DNA from 3 places in the Streptomyces sp. Ag82_O1-12 genome. Region 2 is predicted to be linked to each of the others. Evidence: riboswitches for the same ligand, from Rfam matches in the RefSeq annotation. Region 2 holds a riboswitch; each other region holds the start of a gene.
The links. Region 2 has a riboswitch for cyclic di-AMP ahead of QOL88_RS23225 (transglycosylase SLT domain-containing protein). Riboswitches for the same ligand answer to the same signal wherever they lie in the genome.

Region 1 (3,246 bases), 2.4 Mb from region 2:
GGACCAGCAGCGGCTCGGTGTAGTCGAGGACCAGGGGGCGGACACCGGGTTCGCCGACGTAGCGGCGCAGTCGGGTCGTGGTGTTGTAGTTGGCGCCGTAGCCCGCGTAGTACGTCGTGAGGTGGTCGTACTCGTCGAGGGCCCCGCCGCGCGGAGTGGCGAAGAGGTCGTGCGGAGAGCGGACGTCGGTCGCGTTCCAGAAGTTGTTGAGGTCCGAGACCCGGTCGTTGACCCCGCCCTCGGAGACGGGGGTCGCGGTGTACTCGATCAGGTACGGCCCTTCGAGCCGCTGCCTGAACCAGACGGTCGCACCGCTCGGCACGTCGATCTCCAGGACGCCGCGCGAGGCGGTGACCGTGCCGCCGTCCTGGAGTTCGGGCACCCATTGGGTGAGGCCGTGGCAGAAGTCGTCATGAGCGATGAGCCGTCGGCGCCCGGGGGCGGCACTCGCGCTCCCCGTCGGGGCGATGGCCGCCAGAGCGGCTCCTGTCGCCAGGGCTGCGAACGTTCTGCGGGTGGTCGGCACGGGACACAGCTCCTTCAGAAAGCGCTTGCATTCACGATGTGATCACTGTGTCTCAACTGCCGCCCCCTGTCGATCCCTTGAGGCGCCGGGCGCGGACACACCGAAGGCCGGACCCGGGGATCGGGGTCCGGCCTTCGGAGGCGTGTCAGGCAGGTGGTCGTGCGGTCGGTCAGCCGACGGAGACGCCGTGCGAGCGCAGGAAGGCGACCGGGTCGACGTCGGAGCCGTAGTCCGGCGTGGTGCGGATCTCGAAGTGCAGGTGCGGTCCGGTCACGTTGCCGGTCGCGCCCGACAGGCCGACCTGCTGCCCGGCCGTCACGGTCTGGCCGGCCGAGACGGAGAGCTGGGACAGGTGGGCGTACTGGGCGTAGTGGCCGTCGTTCAGCTTGATGACGACCTGGTTGCCGTACGCGCCGCCCCAGCCGGCGGAGACGACCTCGCCCGGACCGACGGCCTTGAGGGAGGTGCCGGTCGGGACGACGAAGTCGACACCGGTGTGGTAGCCGCTGGACCACATGCTGCCGGACATGTGGTACGGGGTGCCGACGGTGGCACCGTCCACCGGGAGGGTGAAGCCACTGGAGTTGCTCTCGGCCGCGGGCTGGGCGGCGGCCGGCTTGGCGGCGGTCTCCGCCTTCGGGGCCGACTCCTCGGCGGACGACTTCTGGGCCGAGGCCTTCGGAGCGGCCGGGGCCGAGGCCTTCGGCGCGCCCGCGGCCTTCTTGCCGATCGACAGCTTCAGGCCCGGGTGGATCAGCGACGGGTCGGAACCGACGGCGTCGCGGTTGTCCGAGTAGAGCTTCTTCCAGCCGCCGTCGACGTTCTGGTCGTCGGCGATCTTCGCGAGGTAGTCGCCGGCCTTCACGGTGTACGAGCGGGCGCCGTTGGCCTTTTCGGCGGCCTTCTTCTCGGCGGCCGGAGCGGACTGGACGGCCTTTTCGGGAGCCGACTGCGGGGTGGCGGCGTGGGCGCCGGCGGCCCCCATGAGCGGCAGGGCGAGGGCGGCTCCGCCGGTTCCGGCGACGGCGATGGAGCGGGTGAAACGCTGGGTCTTGGGGCGGCGGTGCTTACCCTTCGCGGGCATGGCGAATTCCTCTCCGTCGCCTGCGAGGTGAGCTGTCGGGTGCGAGCTGGAGATGCCCGGCCGCGCCGTGGCGCGACTTAACCCCAAGCCGTTCCGGGAACCGGAACAGGCGTCTTACCTGTGGGTCCCCCGCTCCTGCCGTACGTCGGGTCAGTGTGTGGGGCTCCGGGCGGCGGCAGGATTAGGCGTCCGTCCGGATTGGTGTGGAACGTAAGCGACCACGACGCAATAGGACAAGCTTGCGGTTGCCCGTGACGGTGTTTTTCCTGACGCGTCGGCACAAGTGCCGTCACCGAGCGTGGATTACCGATCTCCGCCATTCGTCAATGGGCCTGAATAACGCCAGAATTACGTGAACATGGCGACAACACATCGTCACGAATATGACGATGGTCACGCACCCCGGCCTCATCTCCTTGACGATCGGGGCACGTTATCCCTTAGCGGCCTAAGCTCCCTATTCGGACAGAACGACTACTTCCGCTTAAGCCGGACGACCGCGGCGTCCAGATCCCCGCGCAGGCCGACGCGAAGTCCGTGATGCAGCAGTACGGCCCCTCGGTGAACTTCGCCCGTTTCGAGGCATTCGTACGAGGATGCCGGGTCGAGACCGCGCAGCAGGAGCGCCGGCACGGGCTCGCCGTAGCGCTGCGCCTGGAGCCAGGCGAGGACGACGATCTCGTCGCCGAGGACGTACTGCACGGCACTGGCGCCGCCCTCCGGGGGACGCAGCCGGTACAGGTCGCCGCGCTGCACCACGGGCCGGATCTCCTTGTAGAGCGCCACCCACTCCCGCGCCTCGGCGAGCTCCTCCTCCGTCCACCGCGTGAGGTCGCCGCCGACGCCGAGCACCCCGGCCATGGCGCTGACGAACCGGAACCGCAGGGAGCTGGCCCGCTGGTTGAGCATGGCGTTCGGGCTGTCGGTGACCCAGGCGGCCATGACCCGGGCCGGGTGGATCTGACTGAAGCCGTGCTGGATGGCGAGCCGGTCGAGCGGGTCGGTGTTGTCCGAGGTCCACACCTGGTCCGTGCGGCTCAGCACACCGAGGTCGATCCGGCCGCCGCCGCCCGAGCAGGACTCGAAGGCCACGCCCGGGTGGGCGGCCCGAAGCCGGTCCAGCAGGGCGTACAGGCCGTGCACATGGTCGACCCACAGCCGCTGCGGGTACGGGTCGTCCGGCCAGCCGGCGTCGGTGAAACAGCGGTTGAAGTCCCACTTGACGTAGTCGACGGGAGCGCTGGAGAGAAGCCCGTGGAGCTGCTCCCAGAGGTACTCCCGGACGTCCTCGCGGGCGAGGTTGAGCACGAGCTGATTGCGGAATTCCGTCCGCTTTCGTCCTGGTTGGTACTGGACCCAGTCGGGGTGCGCGCGGTACAGGTCGCTGTCCGGATTGACCATCTCGGGCTCGACCCAGATCCCGAACCGCATGCCCAGGCCGTGCACATGGTCGGCGAGCGGCTTCAGTCCGCCCGGGAAGCGGTCGGGGTTGGGGGTCCAGTCGCCGAGCCCGGCCCGGTCGCTGGTGCGCGCCCCGAACCAGCCGTCGTCGACGACGAACAGCTCGACTCCCATGGCCGCGGCCCGCTCGGCGAGCGCCCGCTGCTGCTCCTCGGAGATGTCGAACTCGGTGGCC
Region 2 (3,246 bases):
AGGGCAGGAAGCCGACCGGCTCCGGCCCCTCGTACACCACGGCGATGCGGGCCCCGGGCCTGACCCGGCCGACCGCCTCTGTGAACTCCGGCTCCATGAAAGGGTTGCGCGGTGCCTCCGAGGCGGCGCGCAGCGCACGCCAGCGCTCCCTCTCCCCTTCGCCGAGCTCCCCGTGCCCAGCCACGCGAATGCGCCCACTGCTCAACCTGACCCCCCGATCAAGTCCCCCCTGGACACTTGGAAGGTACCGCTCTATGCGGCCCCAGGGGTAGGTAGCGGAGCATGTTGTTGCCAACTGGTACAGAGGCCTTCAACCGGGCAATCGGCGTCCACCGAGCGATGAAACGAAGGGCCGCACTGTCCGTATTCTCTGATCATGGCCGCACCCCTCGCATATTCACTCATCGCCACCGACCTGGACGGGACGCTGCTGCGCGGCGACGACACCCTCTCCGACCGGTCCCTCGCCGCGCTCGCGCGGGTGGCGGACGCCGGTGCCCAGCACCTCGTGGTGACGGGCCGGCCGGCGCCGAGAGTGCGGCCGCTCCTGGACGACCTCGGGTGCACCGGGCTCGCGGTGTGCGGGCAGGGCGCTCAGGTGTACGACGCCGGCGCGGACCGGCTGCTGTGGTCCATCACCCTGGACCGGGAGCTGGCCGAGGCCGCCCTCGGCAAGATCGAGGCCGAGGTGGGGCAGGTGTACGCGGCGGTCGACCAGGACGGGGTCGACGGGCTCACGCTGATCGAGCCGGGGTATCTGATGCCGCACCCGACCCTGCCCGCCGTGCGCGTCGACCGGCGCGAGGAGCTGTGGGGCGAGCCCATCAGCAAGGTGCTGCTGCGCCATCCCCATCTGTCGGACGACGAGTTGGCGGCGACGGCCCGCTCGGTGGTCGGCTCGCTGGCGACGGTGACGATGTCGGGGCCCGGCACGGTCGAGCTCCAGCCGTGCGGGATCACCAAGGCCACGGGTCTCGCGCTGGCCGCCGAGCATCTGGGGCTGCGGCCGGCGGACACCATCGCCTTTGGTGACATGCCCAACGACATCCCGATGTTCGACTGGGCCGGCCACGGCGTCGCGATGGCGAACGCCCATCCCGAACTCAAGGCCGTGGCCGACGAGGTCACCCTGTCGAACGAGGACGACGGCATCGCCGTCGTCCTCGAGCGACTGCTGGGCGGTACGGCTCAGTACGGGCCGTTGACGTTGTCGATCGAGCCGTAGCGGTCGGCCGCGTAGTTGCAGGCCGCCGTGATGTTGGCGACCGGGTCGTACGGGTCGAAGGAGGTGCCGTCCACGTGGTAGGCGGCGAACGTCGGGTCGATCACCTGGAGCAGGCCCTTGGACGGGGTGCCCGCGACGGCGTTGGAGTCCCAGTTGTTGATGGCCTGGGGGTTGCCGGACGACTCGCGCATGATGTTGCGGTAGATGCCGTCGTAGGAGCCCGGGATCCCCTTCTGCGCCATGATGTCCAGCGACTCGCGGATCCACCCGTCGAGGTTGTCCGCGTAGGTCTTCGCGGACGCCTGGGTGGCCTGGGCGACGCCGCCGGCGGGCTTGGCGGCCGGCTTGGCGGGGGCGGACGACGGGGTCGCCGTCTTCTTCGCCGCGTCCGTCTTGGTGGTCTTCACCGTCAGCTTCAGACCCGGGTGGATCAGCTTCGGGTTGTCGCCGACGGTGGCGCGGTTGTCCTTGTAGAGCTGCTTCCAGCCGCCCGAGACGTCGTACTTGTCCGCGATACGGGCGAGCGAGTCGCCCTTGACCACGGTGTACGTGAGGGACTTGGCGGGCTGGGCCGCCCGCGGCACGGACTGTGCGGCGGCGGGTGCGCTCTGGGGCTCGGCGGCACTCGCGTGGGTGGCGCCGAGAAGCGGAAGGGTGAGTGCTGCTCCGCCGGTACCGGCGGCGATGATGCCTCGGGTCAGCGGGTTGGTTCTGGGGCGACGGTGCTTGCCTCGTGCGGCCATGGCGATGTTCCTCTCCGGCGCCTGCGAGGTGAGCTGTCGGGTTCGGGCCGGGAGGTGCCCGGCCGCGTACGGCGCTGTGTGCCGTGCGCGGCTTCACCCCGAGCCGTGCCGCTGTGCGGACCGGCGACTTACCTGGGTCCCCCGCTCCTGCCCTGCGTGAGTGAGTCGGTTCCGTGGGAAGTCCGGGCGGCGGCAGGATTAGGCGTCCGCCGGACAGGGCCGGAACGTATGCGAGAGCACATGTCGGGAACAAGCACCTCAGTCACATATCGCGCGGTTGACCTTGGTCGGGGGTGTTTGGGCCGCTTGATCCTTTGCGGGAGCCAAGGCTCAACTGGCTTTCGGGGGAAGGCGTTAGGGGCAGCTGTCGCGGGGAGGGGGAAAAGCGGAAGGAGTGATTCAACTCACTGATCACGAGTCCGTAGGGCAATTTCCGCCAAGGGGAATTCACCGACTCATCACGGCAAATCGTGCATAACTCGCTACCCCTGGGTAAGTCGATAAATATCTGTTCTTATAGGTTGATCGAAAACATAACGGTCGTGATCGGATACCACCCGGCCTGTAGTCATGGGTGCTGGCGGTGATCGAAACGTGACCGGATACGCTGACTCGAGTGAGGGCAGCGACCTATCGACAATCCGCGTAACCACCGGCAGACACAGCAGACAGGAGACCCCTCGTGACCGACGTCGGGCCGTTCGGGCTGAGCGTGCGGGACCAGGCTCTGGAAGCCGATGTCCAGGCCGGACTGGCGGCTGTCGAGGAAGGCTTGCTCGAGGCCACCAAGAGTGAGGTGCCCTTCATCACGGAGGCCGCCCAGCATCTGGTCCGGGCCGGCGGCAAGCGGTTCCGCCCGCTGCTCGTGATGCTCGCCGCCCAGTTCGGGGACCGCCACGCGCCCGGCATCGTGCCGTCGGCCGTCGTCGTGGAGCTGACCCACCTCGCCACGCTCTACCACGACGACGTCATGGACGAGGCCGCCGTGCGCCGCGGCGTCGCGAGCGCGAACACCCGCTGGGGCAACTCCGTCGCGGTCCTCACCGGCGACTTCCTCTTCGCCCGCGCCTCGCACATCCTGGCCGACCTCGGCCCGGAGGCCGTGCGGGTGCAGGCCGAGGCGTTCGAGCGGCTGGTGACCGGCCAGATCCTGGAGACGGCCGGACCGCAGGACGGCCGCGACCCCGTCGAGCACTACCTGGACGTGCTGGGCGGCAAGACCGGCTCGCTCGTCGCGGTGTCGTGCCGGTTCGGCGCGATGATGTCCGGCGCCGACGA
Region 3 (3,246 bases), 180 kb from region 2:
GCGCAGGGCGCTGGTGTTCTCCTCGTTCCACAGGTACAGGCGCGAGCTGTCGGCGCCGAGGAGTTTCGCCCCGGCCATGGAGGAGACGGCGAGGGCGCCGGCCGAGAGCCAGTGGTCCCCGCGCCCCTCCTCCACCTGCCGGGGCTGGAAGCGGAACAGGGCGAAGCAGTAGAGGGCGAGCCCCAGCCAGAACAGCACCAGGGCCGCGTGGGCGAGCCAGGCCGCCGAGTCCGCCGCGGCGAGCGTCGCGCCGAGCACGGCGAGCCCTTCGGTGGCCACACAGCGCAGGAACACCGTTCCGCGCCGCCCCTGGGCCTCCGCGGTGAGCAGCACCGCCCAGAGCAGCATGGCGAGGGCCAGCAGGGCTTCGGCGAGGGACTGCAGGCCGGCCGCGGAGAAGCCGGTGCCCAGGACGGCGGTCGCCGCCACCGTGGTGAGCGCGGCCGGCGTCTCCGCCCGCCACGCGCCGTGCCACCGCTGGGCGAGGCCCGCGGCCGCCACCAGCCAGGCCGCGCAGGCCAGGCCGAGGGCGATGCGGGAGAGGACGTCGTACCCCGCCGAGTCGAGACCGACCGACACGATGCCGGTCGCCAGCGCATACGTCGCCCACCAGGTGGCAAACGGGGAGGGACCGGACATAGCGCCGATGCTAGAGAGCGCCGCGCGGGTTACGAGAGGGGCACGCGCGTGTGCCCCTCAAAATCGTGGCGGGACTTCTCAGGCCGGGCGCACCACGCTGTGGATCGCGGACTCGCCGTCGTAGTAGATCGACTCCTCGCGCACGTACGTGCCGGGCTTCGGAGCGTGGATCATCATGCCGTTGCCGATGTAGACCCCGACGTGGGTGACGTCGTCGTAGAAGAAGACCAGGTCGCCGGGCCGGGCCTGGGAGAGCGGGACCGTGGTGCCCGCGTTCACCTGGTCGTAGGTCGTACGCGGCAGGGTGACGCCCGCGGCCTTCCAGGCGGCCTGGGTGAGGCCGGAGCAGTCGTAGGAGCCGGGTCCGACCGCGCCCCACACGTACGGCTTGCCGACCTGGGCCCGGGCGAAGGCGAGCGCCTTGTCGGCCTTGGTGGCGTACGAGGAGTCGGCCGGTGCCGTCGAGGAGGACGAGCCGGAGCCCGGCCCCGACGAGGAGGACCCGCTGTCCTGCTGCTGAGCCGCCTCCTCCCGCGCCTTCTGCTGCGCGGCCTGCTGCCGGGCCAGCTCGTCGGCCTTGCGGGCGGCCTCCGCCCGCTTCTCCTTCTCGATCGCCGCGAGCCGGGCCTTCTCCTCGGCGGTCAGCTTCGACATCAGCTCGCGCGCGTCGGCGAGCTTGCGCTGGACGGTGGCCTTGGCCGTCCTCAGGCCGTCCTGCGAGTCGGTGAGCGTCTCGAGGCTCTCGGTGGCCTCCTGGCGCTTCTTCATCGTCTCGGACTGCTGCGTGACGTAGTCGTCGACCGCGACCTTCTGGCGGCCGGTCATCCGGTCCATCAGCTGGGTCTGGTCGAAGTAGTCCTGCGGGGTGTCCGCGAGCAGGAACGTCGCGGTGTCCGGGGCGGCGGCGCCGGTGCGGTACTGGGCGGAGGCGAAGGAACCGAGCTCCTCGCGCGCCTCGTTGAGTTTCTGGGTGCGCTCGGCGACGTCGTCGAGGAGGGTGTCGGCGCGCTTGCGCTGCTTCGCGGTCTTCTCCTTGGCCGCGTTGTACTTGTCGGTCGCCGACTCGGCCTGGCGGTACAGGTCGTCGACCTTCTTCTCGACTTCCTCGAGGCTGGGCTTGTCGTCGGCCTCGGGGGCGGCGTTGGCCGACTGGGACAGCAGGGCCACGGAGGTGAGGGCCGCCGTTGCGAGGGCGGGGGTCCGTATGCCTGCCACGCGCGTACCCGTAGGACGCGACTTGCGGTGCGACGCCAAGGGAGGCGACTCCTTCCACGTTCCGCCTACCGAGTTAGCTGTCGGGTTCGGGCGGGTGGTTCGGAAGGTTTGCCCTACGGCCGTCTCCGTACAGGGAGTCGGGCCGATTCACCCCAGGTTCACGGTTGGGTCCCCGGCTCCGGCTGCCGCTGCGGCGCGCCGGACTCGGCGGAGGCCGCGCGGCCCGGCGACGTTCGCCGGTGGGGGTCATGCGGCCTGGTCGCACGGTAGCCAACTCGTGTGGCCCCTGTGAAGGTTGATGGGTGATATGCCCGATACATTTTCGTGACCTTACGCATGAGCGTTGCCGAGAGTGAGTGATCGAGGGGGATTGGTTGCAAGTCGTCCATAATTGCGAGGGTGTAGCAGGGCGTGATCATGTGGTCATGGAGGGCGACAATGCGCCGCCGGGCGGTCGGCCGGGGGCCCCGGTGCGGGGCGATGTTCTCAGGGCGGCGGCGGGCTGTCAGTGGGGCGCCCTAGACTCGGAGAGCGATGAGCAGCCTCTTTGACGACAGCTTCCTGGCGAACCTCCAGGCCCAGCGGGGCCCGGCCGACGAGCCCCCGCCGCCACCCGAGGACGATCATGTACCGGAGTCGATTCCGGACGATCTGTTCGGCGGGAAGTTCGACGCGCCCCCGGACCGGGACGCCTACTACCGCGACGGCGCCCCCCGCCCGGTGATCGACTCCGCCGCGCTGCTGGAAGGGCTGAACGACAACCAGCGCGCCGCCGTCGTCCACTCCGGCTCCCCGCTGCTCATCGTGGCCGGAGCCGGCTCCGGCAAGACCCGGGTGCTCACGCACCGTATCGCCCACCTGCTCGCCGAGCGGGACGTGCACCCGGGCCAGATCCTCGCGATCACCTTCACCAACAAGGCCGCCGGCGAGATGAAGGAACGCGTCGAGCAGCTCGTCGGCCCGCGCGCCAACGCCATGTGGGTCATGACCTTCCACAGCGCGTGCGTGCGCATCCTGCGCCGGGAGAGCAAGAAGCTCGGCTTCACCTCCTCCTTCTCGATCTACGACGCCGCCGACTCCAAGCGCCTGATGGCCCTGGTCTGCCGCGACCTGGACCTCGACCCCAAGCGCTTCCCGCCCAAGTCCTTCAGCGCCAAGATCAGCAACCTGAAGAACGAGCTGATCGACGAGGAGGACTTCGCCGCCCAGGCCACCGACGGCTTCGAGAAGACCCTCGCCCAGGCCTACGCCATGTACCAGTCGCGGCTGCGCGAGGCGAACGCCCTCGACTTCGACGACCTGATCATGACGACGGTCAACCTGCTGCGCGCCTTCCCGGACGTCGCCGAGCACTACCGCCGCCGCTTCCGCCATGTGCTGGTGGACGAGTAC

Region 1: it holds a riboswitch for cyclic di-AMP, as region 2 does, so the genes downstream of both, QOL88_RS34005 (M23 family metallopeptidase) here and QOL88_RS23225 (transglycosylase SLT domain-containing protein) in region 2, are expected to answer to the same signal.
Region 3: it holds a riboswitch for cyclic di-AMP, as region 2 does, so the genes downstream of both, QOL88_RS24185 (C40 family peptidase) here and QOL88_RS23225 (transglycosylase SLT domain-containing protein) in region 2, are expected to answer to the same signal.

Annotation. Positions count from the first base shown of each region.
Region 1 is NZ_FXUW01000001.1:7,468,644-7,471,889, reverse strand. It holds gene QOL88_RS34010 (DUF6250 domain-containing protein) at 1-526, opposite strand, end outside; gene QOL88_RS34005 (M23 family metallopeptidase) at 696-1,610, opposite strand; cyclic di-AMP (ydaO/yuaA leader) riboswitch at 1,615-1,776, opposite strand; gene QOL88_RS34000 (alpha-galactosidase) at 2,085-3,246, opposite strand, start outside.
Region 2 is NZ_FXUW01000001.1:5,047,646-5,050,891, forward strand. It holds gene QOL88_RS23215 (GNAT family N-acetyltransferase) at 1-184, opposite strand, end outside; gene QOL88_RS23220 (HAD family hydrolase) at 377-1,225, shown strand; gene QOL88_RS23225 (transglycosylase SLT domain-containing protein) at 1,189-1,968, opposite strand; cyclic di-AMP (ydaO/yuaA leader) riboswitch at 1,972-2,149, opposite strand; gene QOL88_RS23230 (polyprenyl synthetase family protein) at 2,651-3,246, shown strand, end outside.
Region 3 is NZ_FXUW01000001.1:5,232,147-5,235,392, forward strand. It holds gene QOL88_RS24180 (SLAC1 family transporter) at 1-639, opposite strand, end outside; gene QOL88_RS24185 (C40 family peptidase) at 718-1,893, opposite strand; cyclic di-AMP (ydaO/yuaA leader) riboswitch at 1,902-2,060, opposite strand; gene pcrA (DNA helicase PcrA) at 2,389-3,246, shown strand, end outside.